DNA from 3 places in the Shigella sp. SIG6 genome. Region 1 is predicted to be linked to each of the others. Evidence: predicted binding sites of a transcription regulator. Region 1 holds the regulator's gene; each other region holds the start of a gene.
The links. Region 1 encodes ArgR, which controls arginine synthesis, uptake and breakdown. Its sites were predicted from a motif close to ANTGAATAAAAATACANT; they were not measured.

Region 1 (8,077 bases):
CCAATCTCATATGATAATAGTTGCCAAAGGCCAACGAGCCGGAACATAACTGTAGGCCGGATAGGGCGTTCACGCCGCATCCGGCAGCCGTAAAAAATCCTCTACTGCAGTAACTAACGAGTAGCAAAAACGATGAGTCTGAACCTAGTAAGTGAACAATTGCTAGCGGCGAACGGCCTGAAACATCAGGACTTGTTCGCGATCCTCGGTCAACTGGCCGAACGTCGCCTTGATTATGGCGATCTCTATTTTCAGTCGAGCTATCACGAATCCTGGGTTTTAGAAGACCGCATTATTAAAGATGGTTCTTACAACATCGATCAGGGCGTTGGCGTGCGTGCAATCAGCGGTGAAAAAACCGGATTTGCTTACGCTGACCAAATCAGCCTGCTGGCGCTGGAACAGAGTGCGCAAGCGGCGCGCACCATCGTCCGTGATAGTGGTGATGGCAAAGTACAGACGCTGGGCGCGGTAGAGCATAGCCCGTTGTATACCTCGGTAGATCCGCTGCAAAGCATGAGCCGTGAAGAGAAGCTGGATATCCTGCGTCGCGTCGATAAGGTTGCTCGCGAAGCGGACAAGCGCGTACAGGAAGTGACTGCCAGCCTCAGTGGTGTCTATGAATTAATTCTGGTTGCGGCCACCGACGGCACGCTAGCGGCGGATGTCCGTCCGCTGGTGCGTCTTTCCGTGAGCGTTCTGGTCGAAGAAGATGGCAAACGCGAACGCGGTGCCAGTGGCGGCGGCGGTCGTTTTGGTTATGAGTTCTTCCTTGCCGATCTTGACGGCGAAGTCCGTGCGGATGCATGGGCAAAAGAAGCAGTGCGTATGGCGCTGGTCAATCTTTCTGCCGTTGCTGCACCAGCGGGCACCATGCCGGTAGTACTTGGCGCAGGTTGGCCGGGCGTGCTGTTGCATGAAGCGGTAGGTCACGGTCTGGAAGGCGACTTCAACCGCCGTGGCACTTCAGTATTTAGTGGACAGGTCGGGGAGCTGGTGGCTTCAGAACTGTGTACCGTGGTTGATGACGGCACGATGGTCGATCGCCGTGGTTCGGTGGCGATTGATGACGAAGGTACGCCAGGCCAGTACAACGTGCTGATTGAGAACGGCATTCTGAAAGGCTACATGCAGGATAAACTCAACGCGCGTTTGATGGGGATGACGCCGACTGGCAACGGTCGCCGTGAATCCTACGCCCATCTGCCCATGCCGCGTATGACCAACACCTATATGCTGCCGGGTAAATCGACCCCGCAAGAAATTATTGAATCCGTTGAGTACGGTATCTATGCACCGAACTTTGGTGGCGGTCAGGTGGATATCACCTCCGGCAAATTCGTTTTCTCCACTTCAGAAGCATATCTGATTGAAAACGGTAAAGTAACGAAGCCGGTGAAAGGCGCAACGTTGATTGGTTCCGGTATCGAAACCATGCAGCAGATTTCGATGGTTGGCAACGACCTGAAACTGGATAACGGCGTGGGTGTCTGCGGTAAAGAAGGGCAAAGTTTGCCGGTTGGCGTGGGCCAGCCAACGTTGAAAGTCGATAACCTGACTGTTGGCGGTACTGCGTAATAATTTCATTATTTTCAGAAGGATAATTAATCTTTCTACGTGCACGAACGGTCCCCTCGCTCCTCTGGGGTTAGGGTGAGGGGAACCCGTTGGCACAGGTTTGTAGAACGTAACAGTACAATATGAATTACTTCTCTTTCCCGCGCCCGTGCATCTCCTGAAACAATTTACCGACCTCAACAAAATAATCCGTCAGCGAGTTGATCACGACCTGTACCTTCAGCGGCAGCTTATCTTTTTCGGTATATAACGCATAAACCGGGCGTGGATCTGACTGATAACGCGGCAGCAGGATCTCCAGCTCCCCACGATTGATCTCGTTGATCACCCACATCAGCGGCACGTAGGCGATCCCGGCACCCGCCGTTAGCCAGCGCACCAGCGTCATCGGATCATTAGTCACAAATCTCCCTTGCGGGATCAGGCGAGTCGAGATCCCTTCCGGTGCAATCAGTTCAAATTCATTGTCGGGCCGCACGCTGTATTCAAGCCATGAATGGCTACTTAAATCGGCGGGTTTTTCCGGTATGCCGTATTGTGTGAGATAGCTTTTCGCGGCGCACACCACCATTGGCATCGCGCCAAGACGGCGGGAAAACAGGCTGGAATCCTGCAACGCGCCGACGCGGATCACCACATCCAGACCGTCGGCAATCAGGTCGGGGGCTGGAATTCCGGTAACCAGATTGGCGCTCAAACCTGGGTATTCTTTCAGCATTTTGGCTGTCAGCCCGGCGAGAACATTTTGTGCCATAGTTGAAGAACAGCCAATGCGTAGCGTCCCGATGGGGGTGTTATTGAAGGCATACAGTTGCTCATGAACATCCTGCACTTCATGAAGCATACGACGGCAGCCCTGGTAGTAAATTCTACCGGCTTCGGTCAGGCCAATGCTGCGTGTGCTACGGTTTAACAGCTTTACCTGCAACTCATCTTCCAGTTTTGACACCGTCTGACTGATGGACGAAACGCTCATCTGTAGCTGTCTGGCGGCGGCGGTAAAAGAGCCAAATTCAACTACTTTGGCAAACACCGACATGCGTTTTAGTCGTTCCATTATTCACTCTGACTTAAAAGTGATTTAGATCACATAATATAGATAACAGCATAACAGTTACGCTAATATATTAAATATCAATCTACAGCAATGTTGCTCTCGCCCGGCTTTCCATGCCCTTCTCTGCGGCGACAGATGCTGAAAATAATAACGCCTGCTCTCTCTATACAACCAAGGTCAACATGAGTCTGTTTCCCGTTATCGTGGTGTTTGGGCTGTCCTTCCCACCGATATTTTTTGAATTGCTTTTATCACTGGCGATTTTCTGGCTGGTGCGCCGGGTACTTGTGCCAACAGGTATCTACGACTTTGTCTGGCATCCGGCGTTGTTCAACACCGCGCTCTATTGCTGCTTGTTTTATTTGATATCGCGACTGTTCGTTTGAGGTTGAAGTGAAAACACTAATAAGAAAATTCTCCCGTACGGCCATCACGGTCGTATTAGTCATTCTGGCCTTCATCGCAATTTTTAATGCCTGGGTCTATTACACCGAATCCCCTTGGACGCGTGACGCGCGCTTTAGCGCTGACGTCGTTGCGATCGCGCCGGACGTTTCTGGACTCATTACCCAGGTGAATGTTCATGATAACCAGCTGGTGAAAAAAGGACAGATACTGTTCACCATCGACCAGCCGCGCTATCAAAAGGCGCTTGAGGAAGCGCAAGCCGATGTTGCTTATTATCAGGTACTGGCACAGGAGAAACGCCAGGAGGCCGGACGTCGTAACTGTCTCGGTGTGCAGGCGATGTCTCGCGAAGAGATCGACCAGGCTAACAACGTACTACAAACGGTTCTGCATCAGTTAGCGAAAGCGCAGGCGACCCGCGATCTGGCAAAACTGGATCTTGAACGCACGGTGATCCGAGCGCCAGCAGATGGCTGGGTGACCAACCTCAACGTCTATACCGGTGAGTTTATTACTCGAGGATCAACGGCGGTTGCGCTGGTGAAACAGAACTCCTTCTATGTACTGGCCTATATGGAAGAAACTAAGCTGGAAGGGGGGCGTCCGGGGTATCGTGCAGAGATCACGCCGCTTGGCAGTAACAAAGTGCTGAAAGGGACTGTTGATAGTGTTGCCGCTGGGGTCACCAACGCCAGCAGCACGCGTGACGACAAAGGGATGGCGACCATCGACTCTAACCTTGAATGGGTGCGTTTGGCGCAACGTGTTCCGGTTCGTATTCGTCTCGACAACCAGCAAGAGAACATCTGGCCTGCGGGCACCACTGCTACAGTGGTGGTCACTGGCAAACAAGATCGCGACGAAAGCCAGGATTCGTTCTTCCGTAAAATGGCCCATCGCCTGCGTGAGTTTGGTTAATCACGATGGGTATTTTCTCCATTGCTAACCAACATATTCGCTTTGCGGTAAAACTGGCGACCGCCATTGTACTGGCGCTGTTTGTTGGCTTTCACTTCCAGCTGGAAACGCCACGCTGGGCGGTACTGACAGCGGCGATTGTTGCCGCCGGTCCGGCCTTTGCTGCGGGAGGTGAACCGTATTCTGGCGCTATTCGCTATCGTGGCTTTTTGCGCATCATCGGCACATTTATTGGCTGTATTGCCGGACTGGTGATCATCATTGCGATGATCCGCGCACCATTATTGATGATTCTGGTGTGCTGTATCTGGGCCGGTTTTTGTACCTGGATATCCTCGCTGGTACGAATAGAAAACTCGTACGCGTGGGGGCTGGCCGGTTATACCGCGCTGATCATTGTGATCACCATTCAGCCGGAACCATTGCTTACGCCGCAGTTTGCCGTCGAACGTTGTAGCGAGATCGTTATCGGTATTGTGTGTGCGATTATGGCGGATTTGCTCTTTTCTCCGCGATCGATCAAACAAGAAGTAGATCGAGAGCTGGAAAGTTTGCTGGTCGCGCAATATCAATTAATGCAACTCTGTATCAAGCATGGCGATGGTGAAGTTGTCGATAAAGCCTGGGGCGACCTGGTGCGACGCACCACGGCACTACAAGGCATGCGCAGCAACCTGAATATGGAATCTTCCCGCTGGGCGCGGGCCAATCGACGTTTAAAAGCGATCAATACGCTATCGCTGACGCTGATTACCCAATCCTGCGAAACTTATCTTATTCAGAATACGCGCCCGGAATTGATCACTGATACTTTCCGCGAATTTTTTGACACGCCGGTAGAAACCGCGCAGGACGTCCACAAGCAGCTCAAACGCCTGCGGAGAGTTATCGCCTGGACCGGGGAACGGGAAACGCCTGTCACCATTTATAGCTGGGTCGCGGCGGCAACGCGTTATCAGCTTCTCAAGCGCGGCGTTATCAGTAACACAAAAATCAACGCCACCGAAGAAGAGATCCTGCAAGGCGAACCGGAAGTAAAAGTAGAGTCAGCCGAACGTCATCATGCAATGGTTAACTTCTGGCGAACCACACTTTCCTGCATTCTGGGCACGCTTTTCTGGCTGTGGACGGGCTGGACTTCCGGCAGTGGTGCAATGGTGATGATTGCGGTCGTGACGTCACTGGCAATGCGTTTGCCGAATCCACGCATGGTGGCGATCGACTTTATCTATGGGACGCTGGCCGCGCTGCCGTTAGGGCTGCTCTACTTTTTGGTGATTATCCCTAATACCCAACAGAGCATGTTGCTGCTGTGTATTAGCCTGGCAGTGCTGGGATTCTTCCTCGGTATAGAAGTACAGAAACGGCGACTGGGCTCGATGGGGGCACTGGCCAGCACCATAAATATTATCGTGCTGGATAACCCGATGACTTTCCATTTCAGTCAGTTTCTCGACAGCGCATTAGGGCAAATCGTCGGCTGTGTGCTCGCGTTCACCGTTATTTTGCTGGTGCGGGATAAATCGCGCGACAGGACTGGACGTGTACTGCTTAATCAGTTTGTTTCTGCCGCTGTTTCCGCGATGACTACCAATGTGGCACGTCGTAAAGAGAACCACCTCCCGGCACTTTATCAGCAGCTGTTTTTGCTGATGAATAAGTTCCCAGGGGATTTGCCGAAATTTCGCCTGGCGCTGACGATGATTATCGCGCACCAGCGCCTGCGTGATGCGCCGATCCCGGTTAACGAGGATTTATCGGCGTTTCACCGACAAATGCGCCGCACAGCAGACCATGTGATATCTGCCCGTAGCGATGATAAACGTCGTCGGTACTTTGGCCAGTTGCTGGAAGAACTGGAAATCTACCAGGAAAAGCTACGCATCTGGCAAGCGCCACCGCAGGTGACGGAACCGGTTCATCGGCTGGCGGGGATGCTCCATAAGTATCAACATGCGTTGACCGATAGTTAAGTCAAAACCGACGCCAAAAGCGTCGGTTTTTTCATGGCTATACTTAGCGATGCACGGCAGAACTCGCCGCGAAACGTGACGGTGGCAACAGATGAATATTTATGCCTTTGATTTTGATGAGATTGAGAGTCAGGAGGATTTTTATCGTGACTTTAGCCAAACCTTTGGTCTGGCTAAAGATAAGGTACGCGATCTCGACTCACTATGGGATGTGTTAATGAACGATGTCCTGCCGCTACCACTTGAGATTGAATTTGTTCATCTGGGAGAGAAAACGCGTCGCCGTTTTGGCGCGTTAATATTGCTGTTTGATGAGGCAGAGGAAGAGCTGGAAGGGCATTTGCGTTTTAATGTTCGTCATTAGCGCAAAAAAAAGCCCCCGAACCGGGGGCAATATCGTCGGACAAAACGATGAGGGTTTATTTGTACAGTTCAGCCGTAGCGTGCCAGATGTCACCGCTACGAGCTTCAGTAATCTGGTAGGCCGTTGCGCCTTTCTCTTCCGCTTTTTTGTTCAGCATTTCACGTATATCCATTGGCGAAGACGCCACACCACTTACGGATACGGTCCCGATTGCTTCACGATTTTGTGCTTGTGCAGCATCAATGGAGTCGGCAGCGAATGCACCGAAAGAGAGAACAGAAAGTACGCTTAATGCAGCTACAGTGGTTTTGATTTTCATGATTTTTACCTCGACATAATCTTTTAGCTGGGCCTTTGTTTCGTGACCCATATCACAAAATCAAGCATACACTAATTATTGAACTAATTAATACCACGCTAACTGTTTCAGTTGATACTAAGTGTTAAAAATGTGAATTTTAATAACAAAAAAGTATAAAAAACACGGTTATTTATTATTAATTATAGTATTTTCAATTAGATAATGAATTTTGCATAATGTGCTTTTTTTACCGTATGTATTCATTTTGTGAATGATGTGTCGCGGTAAAACGCACTATTCGTTAAATGTATCGCAGGAGAAAGAAGGGGAATGAGAGGGATAAGCAACATTTTCCCCGCCGCCAGAAGCGACGGGGCAGAGATTAAAGCTCCTGGTCGAACAGCTCTAAAATCGCTTCGTACAGGTCTTTGACGGTGAAACCGTTAGCAGGGGTGGTAAAGATGGTGTCATCGCCAGCGATGGTGCCCAGAATACCTTCTGCTTTGCCCAGTGAGTCCAGCAGGCGAGCAATTAACTGCGCTGCGCCAGGGCTGGTATGAATCACGACAACTGCATCGTTGTAGTCGATATCCAGCACCAGATTCTTCAATGGACTGGAGGTGGTTGGTACACCCAGTTCAGCTGGCAGGCAGTAAACCATTTCCATTTTGGCATTGCGTGTACGTACAGCACCAAACTTGGTCAACATCCGCGAGACTTTAGACTGATTAATATTGTCAAAGCCTTGCTCCTGCAACGCGGCGACGATTTCGCCCTGGGAGCTAAATTTCTCTTCTTTAAGTAATGCTTTAAATGCTTTAACTAGTTCTTCTTGCTTAGCCGAGCTTCGCATAAGTCACCCGATATGGTGGTTGATACAACATTATTGTGCATACAGATGAATTTTTATGCAAACAGTCAGCCCTGAAGAAGGCTGAAATAATGTTATGAAAGAGCGGGATTTTATCAAATTTCGTTATTGAGAAACATGCCTGCGTCACGGCATGCAAATTCTGTTTAAAAGTAAATTAATTGTTATCAAATTGATGTTGTTTTGGCTGAACGGTAGGGTATATTGTCACCACCTGTTGGAATGTTGCGCTAATGCATAAGCGACTGTTAATTACGTAAGTTAGGTTCCTGATTACGGCAATTAAATGCATAAACGCTAAACTTGCGTGACTACACATTCTTGAGATGTGGTCATTGTAAACGGCAATTTTGTGGATTAAGGTCGCGGCAGCGGAGCAACATATCTTAGTTTATCAATATAATAAGGAGTTTAGGATGAAAGTCGCAGTCCTCGGCGCTGCTGGCGGTATTGGCCAGGCGCTTGCACTACTGTTAAAAACCCAACTGCCTTCAGGTTCAGAACTCTCTCTGTATGATATCGCTCCAGTGACTCCCGGTGTGGCCGTCGATCTGAGCCATATCCCTACTGCTGTGAAAATCAAAGGTTTTTCTGGTGAAGATGCGAC
Region 2 (8,077 bases), on a different contig from region 1:
TATCCTGCTCCGCCAGACGGTAATCAAAGCGCAGTGAGTCGTTGAATTGTTTGAACCGTTGATCTGCTGCCTGGGTAAAACGCCCGCCCCAAAGTGCCATAACTCTGTTTCCTTATTTTGAAATTCAATGCCGGAAAGCTGCGCCTCCGGCTAACAAAACTTAAGCTAAAATCCGCGTACCCATCGGCATACCGTTAAACAGTGCCGGAAGCTGCTCCGCATAACGCCAAGAAGCGATATCTACCGGACGGCCCAGCGTGCGGGCCGCATCCAGCGCCGCGTTCACTTTCACTATCATGCCGTCAGTAATAATGCCCTGCTCAATCAGTTGTTCTGCTTTCGCGGCGGTCATTTCGGCAATGCGTTGCCCTTTGCCGTCGAGAATGCCGCTGACGTCGGAGAGCAAAATCAGATCCGCGCCCAGCGTTGCCGCCAGCGCCGTTGCCGCCTGGTCGGCATTGACGTTCATCAGTTGCCCTTCGTCTGTTACGCCAATGGAGCTGACCACCGGCAGATAACCGTTCTCCAGCAAGGAGTTGATAAGCTTAGGCGAACCTGGCTGCGCCAGTCCAACATGACCTAACTCTTCATCAAGCTGGGTCACTTTGACGCTGTCGCCGTCACCGAGAAACAAACCTACGGCCGCAATCTGATGTTTCTTCGCCCATGCCAACAGGGTTTTATTTGCCGTTCCCGCCAGTGCTCCGGTGATAATGTCTATCTGATCAGCAGGCGTCACCCGCAGGCCGTTTTTCTTTTTCACCGGCAGATTCAGCCCTTTCATCAGCTCATCCACCACGCAACCGCCGCCGTGCACAATCACCAGCGGACGCTGATGTGACTCACGATAATTCACCAATGTGCTAAACAGACGTTCCTGCGCCTCTTCACTATCCAGCAGTACGCCGCCCAGTTTGATAATTAATGGATTCATCATTGCACCCTTAAATAAGAGACTGCGTTTCCGCATAGCCGAAACGAATATTGGCGCACTGTACCGCTTGTGCCGCCGCGCCTTTCAGTAAGTTGTCTTCGGTCGCCACAATAATCAGATGCTCGCCCTGAACGGCAAACCCGATATCGCAAAATGGCAGCCCAACGACATTTTTCAGCGCCGGAACGCCTTTGTCATACAGCCGCACCAGCGGTTTATGGGCATACGCCTGCTGTAACGCTTGCGCGACTTGCGCCTGGGTCACACCCGATTTCAGGCGGCAGGTAATGGTTTCGAGAATGCCGCGCGGGAAATTGCCCAGATGTGGGGTGAAGATAACGTCAGCACCGAGGTGTGTGGCGATCTCTGGTTGATGGCGATGAGTAAAGACGCCATACGGTTGCAGGCTAACTTCACAAAAACTATTTGAAATCGCTGCCTTACGTCCTGCACCGCTCACGCCGCTGGTGGCGTTGATCACCGGCCACTGATTGAGGTCAAGAAGATCGGCATCAATCAACGGTTTCAGCGCCAGCTGTGCCGCCGTCGGATAACAGCCTGGCACCGCAATCAAATTCGCTTCTTTTAATTTATTACCGCACCACTCCGCCAGACCGTAGGCTGCCTGTTCCAGCAGTTCCGGGTATTGATGGGTAAAGCCGTAATATTTTTCATAGAAGGTGGCGTCGTTAACACGAAACGCGCCGGAAAGGTCGAACACCACGCAGCCCGCTTCAAGAAACTGCGGCGCTAAATCGTGGCTAACTTCATGGGCGGTGGCGAGAAACACTACGTCCACCCCTGGGCTAAACTCGCTGATATCCGACATCGGCTGCAACGGCAGCTCAACGATGCCTTTTAGCTGCGGATGCAAATCGGAGATTAACTTTCCCGCATCATTGCTTTGCGCTGAAACAGTCAAAGCGGTTATGTTCATATGCGGATGGCGATTTACATAGGTCACTAGCTCTGCGCCAGCGTAGCCGCTGGCACCCACAATCAGCGTATTCAACATCGGGGCTATTCACCTTCTTATGTCTGGTTGCCAGGTTAAACGTAAAACATTCACCTTACGGCTGGTGGGTTTTATTACGCTCAACGTTAGTGTATTTTTATTCATAAATACTGCATGAATATTGATACTATCATGACCAGAGGTGTGTCAACAATGAAAAACAAATTACCGCCATTTATCGAGATTTACCGCGCTCTGATTGCCACACCTTCAATAAGCGCTACGGAAGAGGCACTCGATCAAAGCAATGCAGATTTAATCACTCTGCTGGCGGACTGGTTTAAAGATTTGGGCTTCAATGTGGAAGTGCAGCCTGTTCCAGGAACTCGCAACAAATTTAATATGCTGGCCAGTTACGGACAGGGGGCTGGCGGCTTGTTGCTGGCGGGGCATACCGATACGGTGCCATTTGATGACGGTCGCTGGACGCGCGATCCGTTTACACTGACGGAGCATGACGGCAAGCTTTACGGCTTAGGCACCGCCGACATGAAAGGCTTTTTTGCGTTTATCCTTGATGCGCTACGCGATGTCGACGTCACGAAACTGAAAAAACCGCTCTACATTCTGGCGACTGCTGATGAAGAAACCAGTATGGCCGGAGCGCGTTATTTTGCCGAAACTACCGCCCTGCGCCCGGATTGCGCCATCATTGGCGAACCGACGTCACTACAACCGGTACGCGCACATAAAGGTCATATCTCTAACGCCATCCGTATTCAGGGCCAGTCGGGGCACTCCAGCGATCCAGCACGCGGAGTTAACGCTATCGAACTAATGCACGACGCCATCGGGCATATTTTGCAATTGCGCGATAACCTGAAAGAACGTTATCACTACGAAGCATTTACCGTGCCATACCCTACGCTCAACCTCGGGCATATTCACGGTGGCGACGCTTCTAACCGTATTTGCGCTTGCTGTGAGTTGCATATGGATATTCGTCCGCTGCCTGGCATGACACTCAATGAACTTAATGGTTTGCTCAACGATGCATTAGCTCCGGTGAGCGAACGCTGGCCGGGTCGTCTGACGGTCGACGAGCTGCATCCGCCGATCCCTGGCTATGAATGCCCACCGAATCATCAACTGGTTGAAGTGGTTGAGAAATTGCTCGGAGCAAAAACCGAAGTGGTGAATTACTGTACCGAAGCGCCGTTTATTCAAACGTTATGCCCGACGCTGGTGCTCGGTCCGGGTTCCATCAATCAAGCTCATCAGCCTGATGAATATCTGGAGACGCGGTTTATTAAACCCACCCGTGAGTTGATTATCCAGGTAATTCACCATTTTTGCTGGCATTAAAACGTAGGCTGGATAAGGCGCTCGCGCCGCATCCGGCACCGTTGCCAAACTCCGGTGCCGCAATAATGTCGGATGCGATGCTTGCGCATCTTATCCGACCTACACCTTTGGTGTTATGTATGGCGATTTTTTAACATTTCCATAAGTTACGCTTATTTAAAGCGTCGTGAATTTAATGGCGTAAATTCCTGCTATTTATTCGTTTGCTGAAGCGATTTCGCAGCATTTGACGTCACCGCTTTTACGTGGCTTTATAAAAGACGACGAAAAGCAAAGCCCGAGCATATTCGCGCCAATGCGACATGAAGGATACAGGGCTATCAAACGATAAGATGGGGTGTCTGGGGTAATATGAACGAACAATATTCCGCATTGCGTAGTAATGTCAGTATGCTCGGCAAAGTGCTGGGAGAAACCATCAAGGATGCGTTGGGAGAACACATTCTTGAACGCGTAGAAACTATCCGTAAGTTGTCGAAATCTTCACGCGCTGGCAATGATGCTAACCGCCAGGAGTTGCTCACCACCTTACAAAATTTGTCGAACGACGAGCTGCTGCCCGTTGCGCGTGCGTTTAGTCAGTTCCTGAACCTGGCCAACACCGCCGAGCAATACCACAGCATTTCGCCGAAAGGCGAAGCTGCCAGCAACCCGGAAGTGATCGCCCGCACCCTGCGTAAACTGAAAAACCAGCCGGAACTGAGCGAAGACACCATCAAAAAAGCAGTGGAATCGCTGTCGCTGGAACTGGTCCTCACGGCTCACCCAACCGAAATTACCCGTCGTACACTGATCCACAAAATGGTGGAAGTGAACGCCTGTTTAAAACAGCTCGATAACAAAGATATCGCTGACTACGAACACAACCAGCTGATGCGTCGCCTGCGCCAGTTGATCGCCCAGTCATGGCATACCGATGAAATCCGTAAGCTGCGTCCAAGCCCGGTAGATGAAGCCAAATGGGGCTTTGCCGTAGTAGAAAACAGCCTGTGGCAAGGCGTACCGAATTACCTGCGCGAACTGAACGAACAACTGGAAGAGAATCTCGGCTACAAACTGCCCGTCGAATTTGTTCCGGTACGTTTTACCTCGTGGATGGGCGGTGACCGCGACGGCAACCCGAACGTCACTGCCGATATCACCCGCCACGTCCTGCTGCTCAGCCGCTGGAAAGCCACCGATCTGTTCCTGAAAGATATTCAGGTTCTGGTTTCTGAACTGTCGATGGTTGAAGCGACCCCTGAACTGCTGGCGCTGGTTGGCGAAGAAGGTGCCGCAGAACCGTATCGCTATCTGATGAAAAACCTGCGTTCTCGCCTGATGGCGACACAGGCATGGCTGGAAGCGCGCCTGAAAGGCGAAGAACTGCCAAAACCAGAAGGGCTGCTGACACAAAACGAAGAACTGTGGGAACCGCTCTACGCTTGCTACCAGTCACTTCAGGCGTGTGGCATGGGTATTATCGCCAACGGCGATCTGCTCGACACCCTGCGCCGCGTGAAATGTTTCGGCGTACCGCTGGTCCGTATTGATATCCGTCAGGAGAGCACCCGCCATACCGAAGCGCTGGGCGAGCTGACCCGCTACCTCGGTATCGGCGACTACGAAAGCTGGTCAGAGGCCGACAAACAGGCGTTCCTGATCCGCGAACTGAACTCCAAACGTCCGCTTCTGCCGCGCAACTGGCAACCAAGCGCCGAAACGCGCGAAGTGCTCGATACCTGCCAGGTGATTGCCGAAGCGCCGCAAGGCTCCATTGCCGCCTACGTGATCTCGATGGCGAAAACGCCGTCCGACGTACTGGCTGTCCACCTGCTGCTGAAAGAAGCGGGTATCGGGTTTGCGATGCCGGTTGCTCCGCTGTTTGAAACCCTCGATGACCTGAACAACGCCAACGATGTCATGACCCAGCTGCTCAATATCGACTGGTATCGCGGCCTGATTCAGGGCAAACAGATGGTGATGATTGGCTATTCCGACTCAGCAAAAGATGCGGGCGTGATGGCAGCTTCCTGGGCGCAATATCAGGCACAGGATGCATTAATCAAAACCTGCGAAAAAGCGGGTATTGAGCTGACGTTGTTCCACGGTCGCGGCGGTTCCATTGGTCGCGGCGGCGCACCTGCCCATGCGGCGCTGCTGTCACAACCGCCAGGAAGCCTGAAAGGTGGCCTGCGCGTGACTGAACAGGGCGAGATGATCCGCTTTAAATATGGTCTGCCAGAAATCACCGTCAGCAGCCTGTCGCTTTACACCGGGGCGATTCTGGAAGCCAACCTGCTGCCACCACCTGAGCCGAAAGAGAGCTGGCGTCGCATTATGGATGAACTGTCAGTCATCTCCTGCGATCTCTACCGTGGCTACGTACGTGAAAACAAAGATTTTGTGCCTTACTTCCGCTCCGCTACGCCGGAACAAGAATTGGGCAAACTGCCGTTGGGTTCACGTCCGGCGAAACGTCGCCCAACCGGCGGCGTCGAGTCGCTGCGCGCCATACCGTGGATTTTTGCCTGGACGCAAAACCGCCTGATGCTCCCCGCCTGGCTGGGTGCAGGTACGGCGCTGCAAAAAGTGGTCGAAGATGGCAAACAGAGCGAGCTGGAAGCCATGTGCCGCGATTGGCCATTCTTCTCGACGCGTCTCGGCATGCTGGAGATGGTCTTCGCCAAAGCAGACCTGTGGTTGGCGGAATACTATGATCAACGTCTGGTAGACAAAGCACTGTGGCCGTTAGGTAAAGAGTTACGCAACCTGCAAGAAGAAGACATCAAAGTGGTGCTGGCGATTGCCAACGATTCCCATCTGATGGCCGATCTGCCGTGGATTGCAGAGTCTATTCAGCTACGGAATATTTACACCGACCCGCTGAACGTATTGCAGGCCGAGTTGCTGCACCGCTCCCGCCAGGCAGAAAAAGAAGGCCAGGAACCGGATCCTCGCGTTGAACAAGCGTTAATGGTCACTATTGCCGGGATTGCGGCAGGTATGCGTAATACCGGCTAATCTTCCTCTTCTGCAAACCCTCGTGCTTTTGCGCGAGGGTTTTCTGAAATACTTCTGTTCTAACACCCTCGTTTTCAATATATTTCTGTCTGCATTTTATTCAAATTCTGAATATACCTTCAGATATCCTTAAGGAATTGTCGTTACATTCGGCGATATTTTTTTCAAGACAGGTTCTTACTATGCATTCCACAGAAGTCCAGGCTAAACCCCTTTTTAGCTGGAAAGCCCTGGGTTGGGCACTGCTCTACTTTTGGTTTTTCTCTACTCTGCTACAGGCCATTATTTACATCAGTGGTTATAGTGGCACCAACGGCATTCGCGACTCGCTGTTATTCAGCTCGCTGTGGTTGATCCCGGTATTCCTCTTTCCGAAGCGGATTAAAATTATTGCCGCAGTGATCGGCGTGGTGCTATGGACGGCCTCTCTGGCGGCGCTGTGCTACTACGTCATCTACGGGCAGGAGTTCTCGCAGAGCGTTCTGTTTGTGATGTTCGAAACCAACACCAACGAAGCCAGCGAGTATTTAAGCCAGTATTTCAGCCTGAAAATTGTGCTTATCGCGCTGGCCTATACGGCGGTGGCAGTTCTGCTGTGGACACGCCTGCGCCCGGTCTATATTCCAAAGCCGTTGCGTTATGTTGTCTCTTTTGCCCTGCTTTATGGCTTGATTCTGCATCCGATCGCCATGAATACGTTTATCAAAAACAAGCCGTTTGAGAAAACGTTGGATAACCTAGCCTCGCGTATGGAGCCTGCCGCACCGTGGCAATTCCTGACCGGCTATTATCAGTATCGTCAGCAACTAAACTCGCTAACAAAGTTACTGAATGAAAATAATGCCTTGCCACCACTGGCTAATTTCAAAGATGAATCGGGTAACGAACCGCGCACTTTAGTGCTGGTGATTGGCGAGTCGACCCAGCGCGGACGCATGAGTCTGTACGGTTATCCGCGTGAAACCACGCCGGAGCTGGATGCGCTGCATAAAACCGATCCGAATCTGACCGTGTTTAATAACGTAGTTACGTCTCGTCCGTACACCATTGAAATCCTGCAACAGGCGCTGACCTTTGCCAATGAAAAGAACCCGGATCTGTATCTGACGCAGCCGTCGCTGATGAACATGATGAAACAGGCGGGTTATAAAACCTTCTGGATCACCAACCAGCAGACGATGACCGCCCGCAATACCATGCTGACGGTATTTTCGCGCCAGACCGACAAGCAGTACTACATGAACCAGCAACGTACGCAGAGTGCGCGTGAATACGACACCAACGTGCTGAAGCCGTTCCAGGATGTGCTGAATGACCCTGCGCCGAAGAAACTGATCATCGTTCATCTGCTGGGTACGCATATCAAATACAAATACCGCTACCCGGAAAATCAGGGCAAGTTTGATGGCAATACCAATCATGTTCCGCCAGGATTAAGCGCAGAAGAGCTGGAATCATATAACGATTATGACAACGCTAACCTGTATAACGATCATGTGGTTGCCAGCCTGATTAAAGACTTTAAAGCGGCAGACCCGAACGGATTCCTGGTTTACTTCTCTGACCACGGTGAAGAGGTTTACGACACGCCGCCGCACAAAACTCAGGGGCGTAACGAAGACAACCCGACGCGCCACATGTACACCATTCCGTTCCTGCTGTGGACGTCGGAAAAATGGCAAGCGACTCATCCCCGTGATTTCTCACAGGATGTCGATCGTAAATACAGCCTGGCGGAACTGATCCACACCTGGTCAGATTTGGCGGGCTTATCTTACGACGGTTACGATCCAACCCGTTCAGTGGTGAATCCGCAGTTC
Region 3 (8,077 bases), on a different contig from region 1:
TACTGGTCTGATGGCGAACCATAATCCGCTGGCCCATGAACTGATTGCCGCGTCTGAACAATCCGGTGACCGCGCATGGCGCTTACCGCTGGGTGACGAGTATCAGGAACAGCTGGAGTCCAATTTTGCCGATATGGCGAACATTGGCGGTCGTCCTGGTGGGGCGATTACCGCAGGTTGCTTCCTGTCACGCTTTACCCGTAAGTATAACTGGGCGCACCTGGATATTGCAGGAACCGCCTGGCGTTCTGGTAAAGCAAAAGGCGCAACCGGTCGTCCGGTAGCGTTGCTGGCACAGTTCCTGTTAAACCGCGCTGGGTTTAACGGCGAAGAGTAAGTTTGCGTTTTACCCTCACCCTAACCCTCTCCCTAAGGGAGAGGGAACCGATCGAGCACAATAGAAATTCATTGCTCATCCTTCAGGGTGAGGAATGCAGCAATATTTAAATCCACCACAAGAAGCCCCATATATGAAAAACGCAACGTTCTACCTTCTGGACAATGACACCACCGTCGATGGCTTAAGCGCCGTTGAGCAACTGGTGTGTGAAATTGCCGCAGAACGTTGGCGCAGCGGTAAGCGCGTACTCATCGCCTGTGAAGATGAAAAGCAGGCTTACCGGCTGGATGAAGCCCTGTGGGCGCGTCCGGCAGAAAGCTTTGTTCCGCATAATTTAGCGGGAGAAGGACCGCGCGGCGGTGCGCCGGTGGAGATCGCCTGGCCGCAAAAACGCAGCAGCAGCCCGCGCGATATATTGATTAGTCTGCGAACAAGCTTTGCAGATTTTGCCACCGCTTTCACAGAAGTGGTAGACTTCGTTCCTTATGAAGATTCTCTGAAACAACTGGCGCGCGAACGCTATAAAGCCTACCGCGTGGCTGGTTTCAACCTGAATACGGCAACCTGGAAATAATGGAAAAGACATACAACCCACAAGATATCGAACAGCCGCTTTACGAGCACTGGGAAAAGCAGGGCTACTTTAAGCCTAATGGCGATGAAAGCCAGGAAAGTTTCTGCATCATGATCCCGCCGCCGAACGTCACCGGCAGTTTGCATATGGGTCACGCCTTCCAGCAAACCATCATGGATACCATGATCCGCTATCAGCGCATGCAGGGCAAAAACACCCTGTGGCAGGTCGGTACTGACCACGCCGGGATCGCTACCCAGATGGTCGTTGAGCGCAAGATTGCCGCAGAAGAAGGTAAAACCCGTCACGACTACGGCCGCGAAGCTTTCATCGATAAAATCTGGGAATGGAAAGCGGAATCTGGCGGCACCATTACCCGTCAGATGCGCCGTCTCGGCAACTCCGTCGACTGGGAGCGTGAACGCTTCACCATGGACGAAGGCCTGTCCAATGCGGTGAAAGAAGTTTTCGTTCGTCTGTATAAAGAAGACCTGATTTACCGTGGCAAGCGCCTGGTAAACTGGGACCCGAAACTGCGTACCGCTATTTCTGACCTGGAAGTGGAAAACCGCGAATCGAAAGGTTCGATGTGGCACATCCGCTATCCGCTGGCTGACGGCGCGAAAACCGCAGACGGTAAAGATTATCTGGTGGTTGCGACCACTCGCCCGGAAACCCTGCTGGGCGATACCGGTGTAGCTGTTAACCCGGAAGATCCGCGTTACAAAGATCTGATTGGCAAATATGTCATTCTGCCGCTGGTTAACCGTCGTATTCCGATCGTTGGCGACGAACACGCCGACATGGAAAAAGGCACCGGCTGCGTGAAGATCACCCCGGCGCACGACTTTAACGACTATGAAGTCGGTAAACGTCACGCCCTGCCGATGATCAACATCCTGACCTTTGACGGTGATATCCGTGAAAGCGCCCAGGTGTTCGATACCAAAGGTAACGAATCTGACGTTTATTCCAGCGAGATCCCGGCAGAGTTCCAGAAACTCGAGCGTTTTGCTGCACGTAAAGCAGTCGTTGCTGCGGTTGATGCACTCGGCCTGCTGGAAGAAATTAAACCGCACGACCTGACCGTTCCTTACGGCGACCGTGGCGGCGTGGTTATCGAACCGATGCTGACCGACCAGTGGTACGTGCGTGCCGATGTACTGGCGAAACCGGCAGTTGAAGCGGTTGAGAACGGCGACATTCAGTTCGTACCGAAGCAGTACGAAAACATGTACTTCTCCTGGATGCGCGATATTCAGGACTGGTGTATCTCTCGTCAGCTGTGGTGGGGTCACCGTATCCCGGCATGGTATGACGAAGCGGGTAATGTTTATGTTGGCCGCAACAAAGAAGAAGTGCGCAAGGAAAATAACCTCGGTGCCAACGTTGCCCTGCGTCAGGACGAAGACGTTCTCGACACCTGGTTCTCTTCTGCACTGTGGACCTTCTCTACCCTTGGCTGGCCGGAAAATACCGACGCCCTGCGTCAGTTCCACCCAACCAGCGTGATGGTATCTGGTTTCGACATCATCTTCTTCTGGATTGCCCGCATGATCATGATGACCATGCACTTCATCAAAGATGAAAATGGCAAACCGCAGGTGCCGTTCCACACTGTTTACATGACCGGTCTGATTCGTGACGACGAAGGTCAGAAGATGTCCAAATCCAAGGGTAACGTTATCGACCCGCTGGATATGGTTGACGGTATTTCGCTGCCAGAACTGCTGGAAAAACGTACCGGCAATATGATGCAGCCGCAGCTGGCGGACAAAATCCGTAAGCGCACCGAGAAACAGTTCCCGAACGGCATTGAGCCGCACGGCACCGATGCCCTGCGCTTCACCCTGGCGGCGCTGGCGTCTACCGGTCGTGACATCAACTGGGAGATGAAGCGTCTGGAAGGCTACCGTAACTTCTGTAACAAGCTGTGGAACGCCAGCCGCTTTGTGCTGATGAACACAGAAGGTCAGGATTGCGGCTTCAACGGCGGCGAAATGACGCTATCGCTGGCGGACCGCTGGATTCTGGCGGAGTTCAACCAGACTATCAAAGCGTACCGCGAAGCGCTGGACAGCTTCCGCTTCGATATCGCCGCAGGCATTTTGTATGAGTTCACCTGGAACCAGTTCTGCGACTGGTATCTGGAGCTGACCAAGCCGGTAATGAACGGTGGAACAGAAGCCGAACTGCGCGGTACTCGCCATACGCTGGTGACTGTACTGGAAGGTCTGCTGCGCCTCGCGCATCCGATCATTCCGTTCATCACCGAAACCATCTGGCAGCGTGTGAAAGTACTTTGCGGTATCACTGCCGACACCATCATGCTGCAGCCGTTCCCGCAGTATGATGCATCTCAGGTTGATGAAGCCGCACTGGCCGACACCGAGTGGCTGAAACAGGCGATCGTTGCTGTACGTAACATCCGTGCAGAAATGAACATCGCGCCGGGCAAACCGCTGGAGCTGCTGCTGCGTGGTTGCAGCGCGGATGCAGAACGTCGCGTAAATGAAAACCGTGGCTTCCTGCAAACGCTGGCGCGTCTGGAAAGCATCACCGTGCTGCCTGCCGATGACAAAGGTCCGGTTTCCGTTACCAAGATCATCGACGGCGCAGAGCTGCTGATCCCGATGGCTGGCCTCATCAACAAAGAAGATGAGCTGGCGCGCCTGGCGAAAGAAGTGGCGAAGATCGAAGGTGAAATCAGCCGCATCGAGAACAAGCTGGCAAATGAAGGCTTTGTCGCCCGCGCACCGGAAGCGGTTATCGCGAAAGAGCGTGAGAAGCTGGAAGGTTATGCAGAAACGAAAGCCAAGCTGATTGAACAGCAGGCTGTTATCGCCGCACTGTAATCAACACAGTGATGAAAACGAAGGCCGGAGCATGCTCCGGCCTTTTTTATCTCTTACAGAAATGGTAAAGAAGGCATAACTCCCCGAGAAATACTGGCCAAGAAGCCTTTATCTGGTTGTTCTTCTTTATTGATTAAAGGAAGGTCATCCAAATCGCCCAGCAAATACGTATTTTTTGCCTGCCAGTCAATCATCCATATTTTCAGCAGTGGGTAAGCCAGACCACCCGTAATCCCGGATATCACCACCAACGCACACATGCGATAAAGCATACCGTGGTACGTTAAAGTTGAGCGAAAACGAATACGCCCATCATTCAGTGACAGGTTGCTCATAAAATGATTTCGTAACGACACCGTTAAATAACTGGTGCTAACAGCAATCCCAAAATAATAAATTAACTGCGCGATTATCATTTTACGTTGCATTTCCATAAATTGCTGTAAATTCTCAATATCATCATTTGCATACCCAGAACTATCATACTCATTTAATATTTGATCGAAGATAATATAACCAGCAACAGCGAGAAAAGGTAATAAAGCTAAAAATGCGAGGATGGCATATTTTATACAATACGCAGTATCTAATTTCACCTTGAAACGATGTATACCGAAACTGGTATTGCTCCAGAGAAAACTCATTACCAGGCTATATAAAGTACCATTAAAAATACCAATGGAAACAATACCAACTATTGCCATCAGAACCACAGATATAATAACACTACTTGAACTATTGGCATGTAGCATCTTTGTCGAGATAAAGAAAACAGTCCCCATCCCAATGGCCATTAAAATCGGCAAGAAAAAGGTTACCCACCAGAACCCTTTCAAAGAGCAATTAAAACTAAATCTTACGCCGTTGAGACTGGTCATTAAGGCCTGATAACGCAGTCCTTTTGCTGCCATAAATATAAGCAAAACCAACAGTAACAAAGTCAAAACACAGCCAACAAGCGGCATATCTGCTGACACTGTCATTAAGATTGCGAAATAGAAAAAAACAAAAACAAGACAACTAACAAAAACATTCCCACCGGTAATTCCATAAGAAAATCGTTGTCCGTTAACTTCCATATTAGCATAAAGATAACGCTTACATTTCATTAATGCCCATGGTAAATAGATACCTAGCGTTATAATCGTTAACAACACATTCACCACACAAATAAGAAAATATCTCTCACCTGTACCATGAAAAACAAAAGAATGGGACGGAACATCCATTTCATTAATAACTTGAGCCATAAAAATCCCCTGAATTAAAAAATCCATTGATATAATTTATAGATACAGACAGTAAAATGTTCTGCCACGTTACAATACTCTTATCAGTAATAGGCTGGCAAAAACTTTATTGCTTTATAAGACGCTTGCGCACGTAAGAAGAGAGTGGTATTAAACAAATGTATAATTACTTTATTTTTATTGGGTTAAACTATGAATAACATTGCGCCGCAATCACCTGTAATGCGTCGCCTGACGCTGCAGGATAATCCTGCTATCGCCAGCGTCATCCGTCAGGTTTACGCAGAGTATGGTCTTACCGCCGATAAAGGCTACACCGTTGCCGATCCGAATCTCGACGAACTGTATCAAGTGTACAGCCAGCCTGGCCATGCTTATTGGGTGGTTGAATACAATGGCGAAGTAGTCGGCGGCGGCGGGATTGCGCCATTAACAGGTAGTGAAGCGGACATTTGCGAACTGCAGAAAATGTACTTTCTTCCCGCTATTCGCGGTAAAGGGCTAGCGAAAAAACTGGCCTTAATGGCGATGGAGCAGGCACGAGAGATGGGCTTCAAACGCTGCTATCTGGAAACGACCGCTTTTTTAAAGGAAGCCATTGCGCTTTATGAGCATTTGGGCTTTGAGCATATCGACTATGCGCTTGGCTGCACGGGCCATGTCGATTGTGAAGTGCGGATGCTACGCGAACTCTAAAAAAATGCCCGCTAGTATGTGCTATCGGGCATTTTAATCAATTAATTAGTGGCGAACCCCGTCATCGTCTTCATCGACAAAATCTTCATCGTCGCCATCTTCGCCGTTAGGATCTTCAAAGTAAGTGCCCCAACCGTCGTACTCAACGTCAAATTTCTCCGCCAGCGTCATCAGTTGTTCAACCTGGGCATCGATCAGATCGGCATTCAACGCGCACTCGCTGAGGATGTCGCAGCAAATCACGATATCACCATCTTCAACTTCCAGCTCTTCTGGATCGGTCACTTCGTAACCGAGTTTAAACGCTTCAACTGCCGCTTTTTCCAGAGTTTCCAGATCGTCTGCGGAAAGATGGTGTTCGATGGTGTACAGCGCGTCCGGATCGCTGCCATCTTCCAGTAATTCTTCAATAATCAAACGTGTTTCTTCACGCTGTTCTTCCAGTTGTTCCGGGTTTGCCATGGCTCATTCCTCTTAATGTCCTGCCAATACTCTTATTGTCACACACCACTGACATTGCCTCCACCTTTGTGACAAAGATTTATGCTTTAGACTTGCAAATGAATAATAATACACATAAATTGAATTTTAATTCATTTAGGCGTTAGCCACAGGAGGGATCTATGTCCGGGTTTTATCATAAGCATTTCCTGAAATTACTCGATTTCACGCCAGCTGAACTCAACAGCCTGCTGCAGTTAGCCGCGAAGCTGAAAGCTGATAAGAAAAGCGGTAAAGAAGAAGCCAAACTCACTGGTAAAAACATCGCGCTCATCTTCGAAAAAGACTCGACTCGTACCCGATGCTCTTTCGAAGTTGCCGCATATGACCAGGGTGCTCGCGTTACTTATCTTGGCCCAAGCGGTAGTCAGATTGGTCATAAAGAGTCGATTAAAGACACTGCCCGCGTGCTTGGTCGCATGTATGACGGTATTCAGTATCGCGGCTATGGTCAGGAGATTGTCGAAACACTGGCGGAATACGCTGGCGTGCCGGTATGGAACGGCCTGACCAATGAGTTTCACCCCACGCAGTTGCTGGCGGATCTCCTCACCATGCAGGAGCATTTACCCGGTAAAGCATTCAACGAAATGACGCTGGTCTATGCAGGTGACGCACGTAACAACATGGGCAATTCGATGCTCGAAGCTGCGGCGCTTACCGGTCTGGATTTGCGTCTGGTCGCGCCACAGGCATGCTGGCCAGAAGCTGCGCTGGTTACGGAATGCCGCGCCCTGGCACAACAAAATGGCGGGAATATTACGCTGACGGAAGATGTAGCTAAAGGAGTTGAAGGTGCTGACTTTATCTATACCGATGTATGGGTGTCGATGGGTGAAGCAAAAGAAAAATGGGCTGAACGCATTGCATTACTGCGTGATTATCAGGTGAACAGCAAGATGATGCAGTTGACCGGTAACCCGGAGGTCAAATTCCTCCACTGCCTGCCCGCGTTTCATGACGACCAAACGACGCTTGGCAAAAAAATGGCGGAAGAGTTTGGCCTACATGGCGGAATGGAAGTGACTGATGAGGTCTTCGAATCTGCCGCCAGCATTGTATTTGATCAGGCGGAAAACCGCATGCATACCATCAAAGCGGTGATGGTCGCGACGCTCAGTAAATTAAATAATTAATATCTCTATAAAGATGCCGGGAAATACAAAAACATCCCGGCATCAAATTATTTTATGCAGTGATAGTTTTTTTCTTCCAGCCAAATTTTTCTATTGCCATACGTAAATTTTCCGGAGGATTTAGTGTATTTAAACGCTGTTGGTCAATATATGGCGATACATTAACCTTCGATTTAAAGATAGTTTGCATCATTCTAAATCTAAGTTTGAATTCATTATTCAGTTTTTCTTTGATAACATTATCTGGTTGATTCTTCAAAATTTCTTTATTAGATTCCTCATCATTTATATCATATTTTAAATTATCAAAATAATTTTTTTCGCCCTCATAACTCTTAAGTAACCGAGGAAAGTACCAGTTAATCATCTCAGTGTTTTTCATAAAAAAATCATTCAAAAAATATCATTAACTAAAATGCGGACAGGTACTTTATTAAATAGCGACTCAACATTATTAAATATCCTTTGTATTAAATATGTTTTTTCTCGATTGCTTAAGTTAAAATCATTGACATATACAACCAACTTTTTCCAAATCAACTCCTGTAATTCAGGGCTATTTTTATAGGGTTCTTTATCGAGATTGAAAAATAATGTCTCAGCTACTTTAGACTGATCGCAGAGAAAATTAATATGATTTATTACGGAGCATGCATGCTCTATCTTTGCAGAATCATCAAAATATTGCATGCTTTTATTAAAACACCACTCCAGTATTTTTACAT

Region 2: argC (N-acetyl-gamma-glutamyl-phosphate reductase) is a predicted target of ArgR. The motif match lies at 2,038-2,055, and genes of this name have one in related genera.
Region 3: argF (ornithine carbamoyltransferase) is a predicted target of ArgR. The motif match lies at 6,296-6,313, and genes of this name have one in related genera.

What each region holds. Positions count from the first base shown of each region.
Region 1 covers NZ_JBQZXC010000040.1:784-8,860, reverse strand. Annotated here, with positions in the region: gene tldD (metalloprotease TldD) at 133-1,578, shown strand; gene aaeR (HTH-type transcriptional activator AaeR) at 1,706-2,635, opposite strand; gene aaeX (p-hydroxybenzoic acid efflux pump operon protein AaeX) at 2,818-3,021, shown strand; gene aaeA (p-hydroxybenzoic acid efflux pump subunit AaeA) at 3,029-3,961, shown strand; gene aaeB (p-hydroxybenzoic acid efflux pump subunit AaeB) at 3,967-5,934, shown strand; gene ACUU1M_RS09145 (barstar family protein) at 6,026-6,298, shown strand; gene yhcN (peroxide/acid stress response protein YhcN) at 6,354-6,617, opposite strand; gene argR (transcriptional regulator ArgR) at 6,982-7,452, opposite strand; gene mdh (malate dehydrogenase) at 7,887-8,077, shown strand, end outside.
Region 2 covers NZ_JBQZXC010000005.1:55,366-63,442, reverse strand. Annotated here, with positions in the region: gene argH (argininosuccinate lyase) at 1-100, opposite strand, end outside; gene argB (acetylglutamate kinase) at 161-937, opposite strand; gene argC (N-acetyl-gamma-glutamyl-phosphate reductase) at 945-1,949, opposite strand; gene argE (acetylornithine deacetylase) at 2,103-3,254, shown strand; gene ppc (phosphoenolpyruvate carboxylase) at 3,606-6,257, shown strand; gene ACUU1M_RS02005 (phosphoethanolamine transferase CptA) at 6,440-8,077, shown strand, end outside.
Region 3 covers NZ_JBQZXC010000085.1:7,334-15,410, forward strand. Annotated here, with positions in the region: gene pepA (leucyl aminopeptidase) at 1-337, shown strand, start outside; gene holC (DNA polymerase III subunit chi) at 471-914, shown strand; gene valS (valine--tRNA ligase) at 914-3,769, shown strand; gene ACUU1M_RS13845 (YjgN family protein) at 3,823-5,019, opposite strand; gene ACUU1M_RS13850 (GNAT family N-acetyltransferase) at 5,212-5,715, shown strand; gene rraB (ribonuclease E inhibitor RraB) at 5,761-6,177, opposite strand; gene argF (ornithine carbamoyltransferase) at 6,339-7,352, shown strand; partial or broken gene yjgL (protein YjgL) at 7,405-8,077, opposite strand, start outside.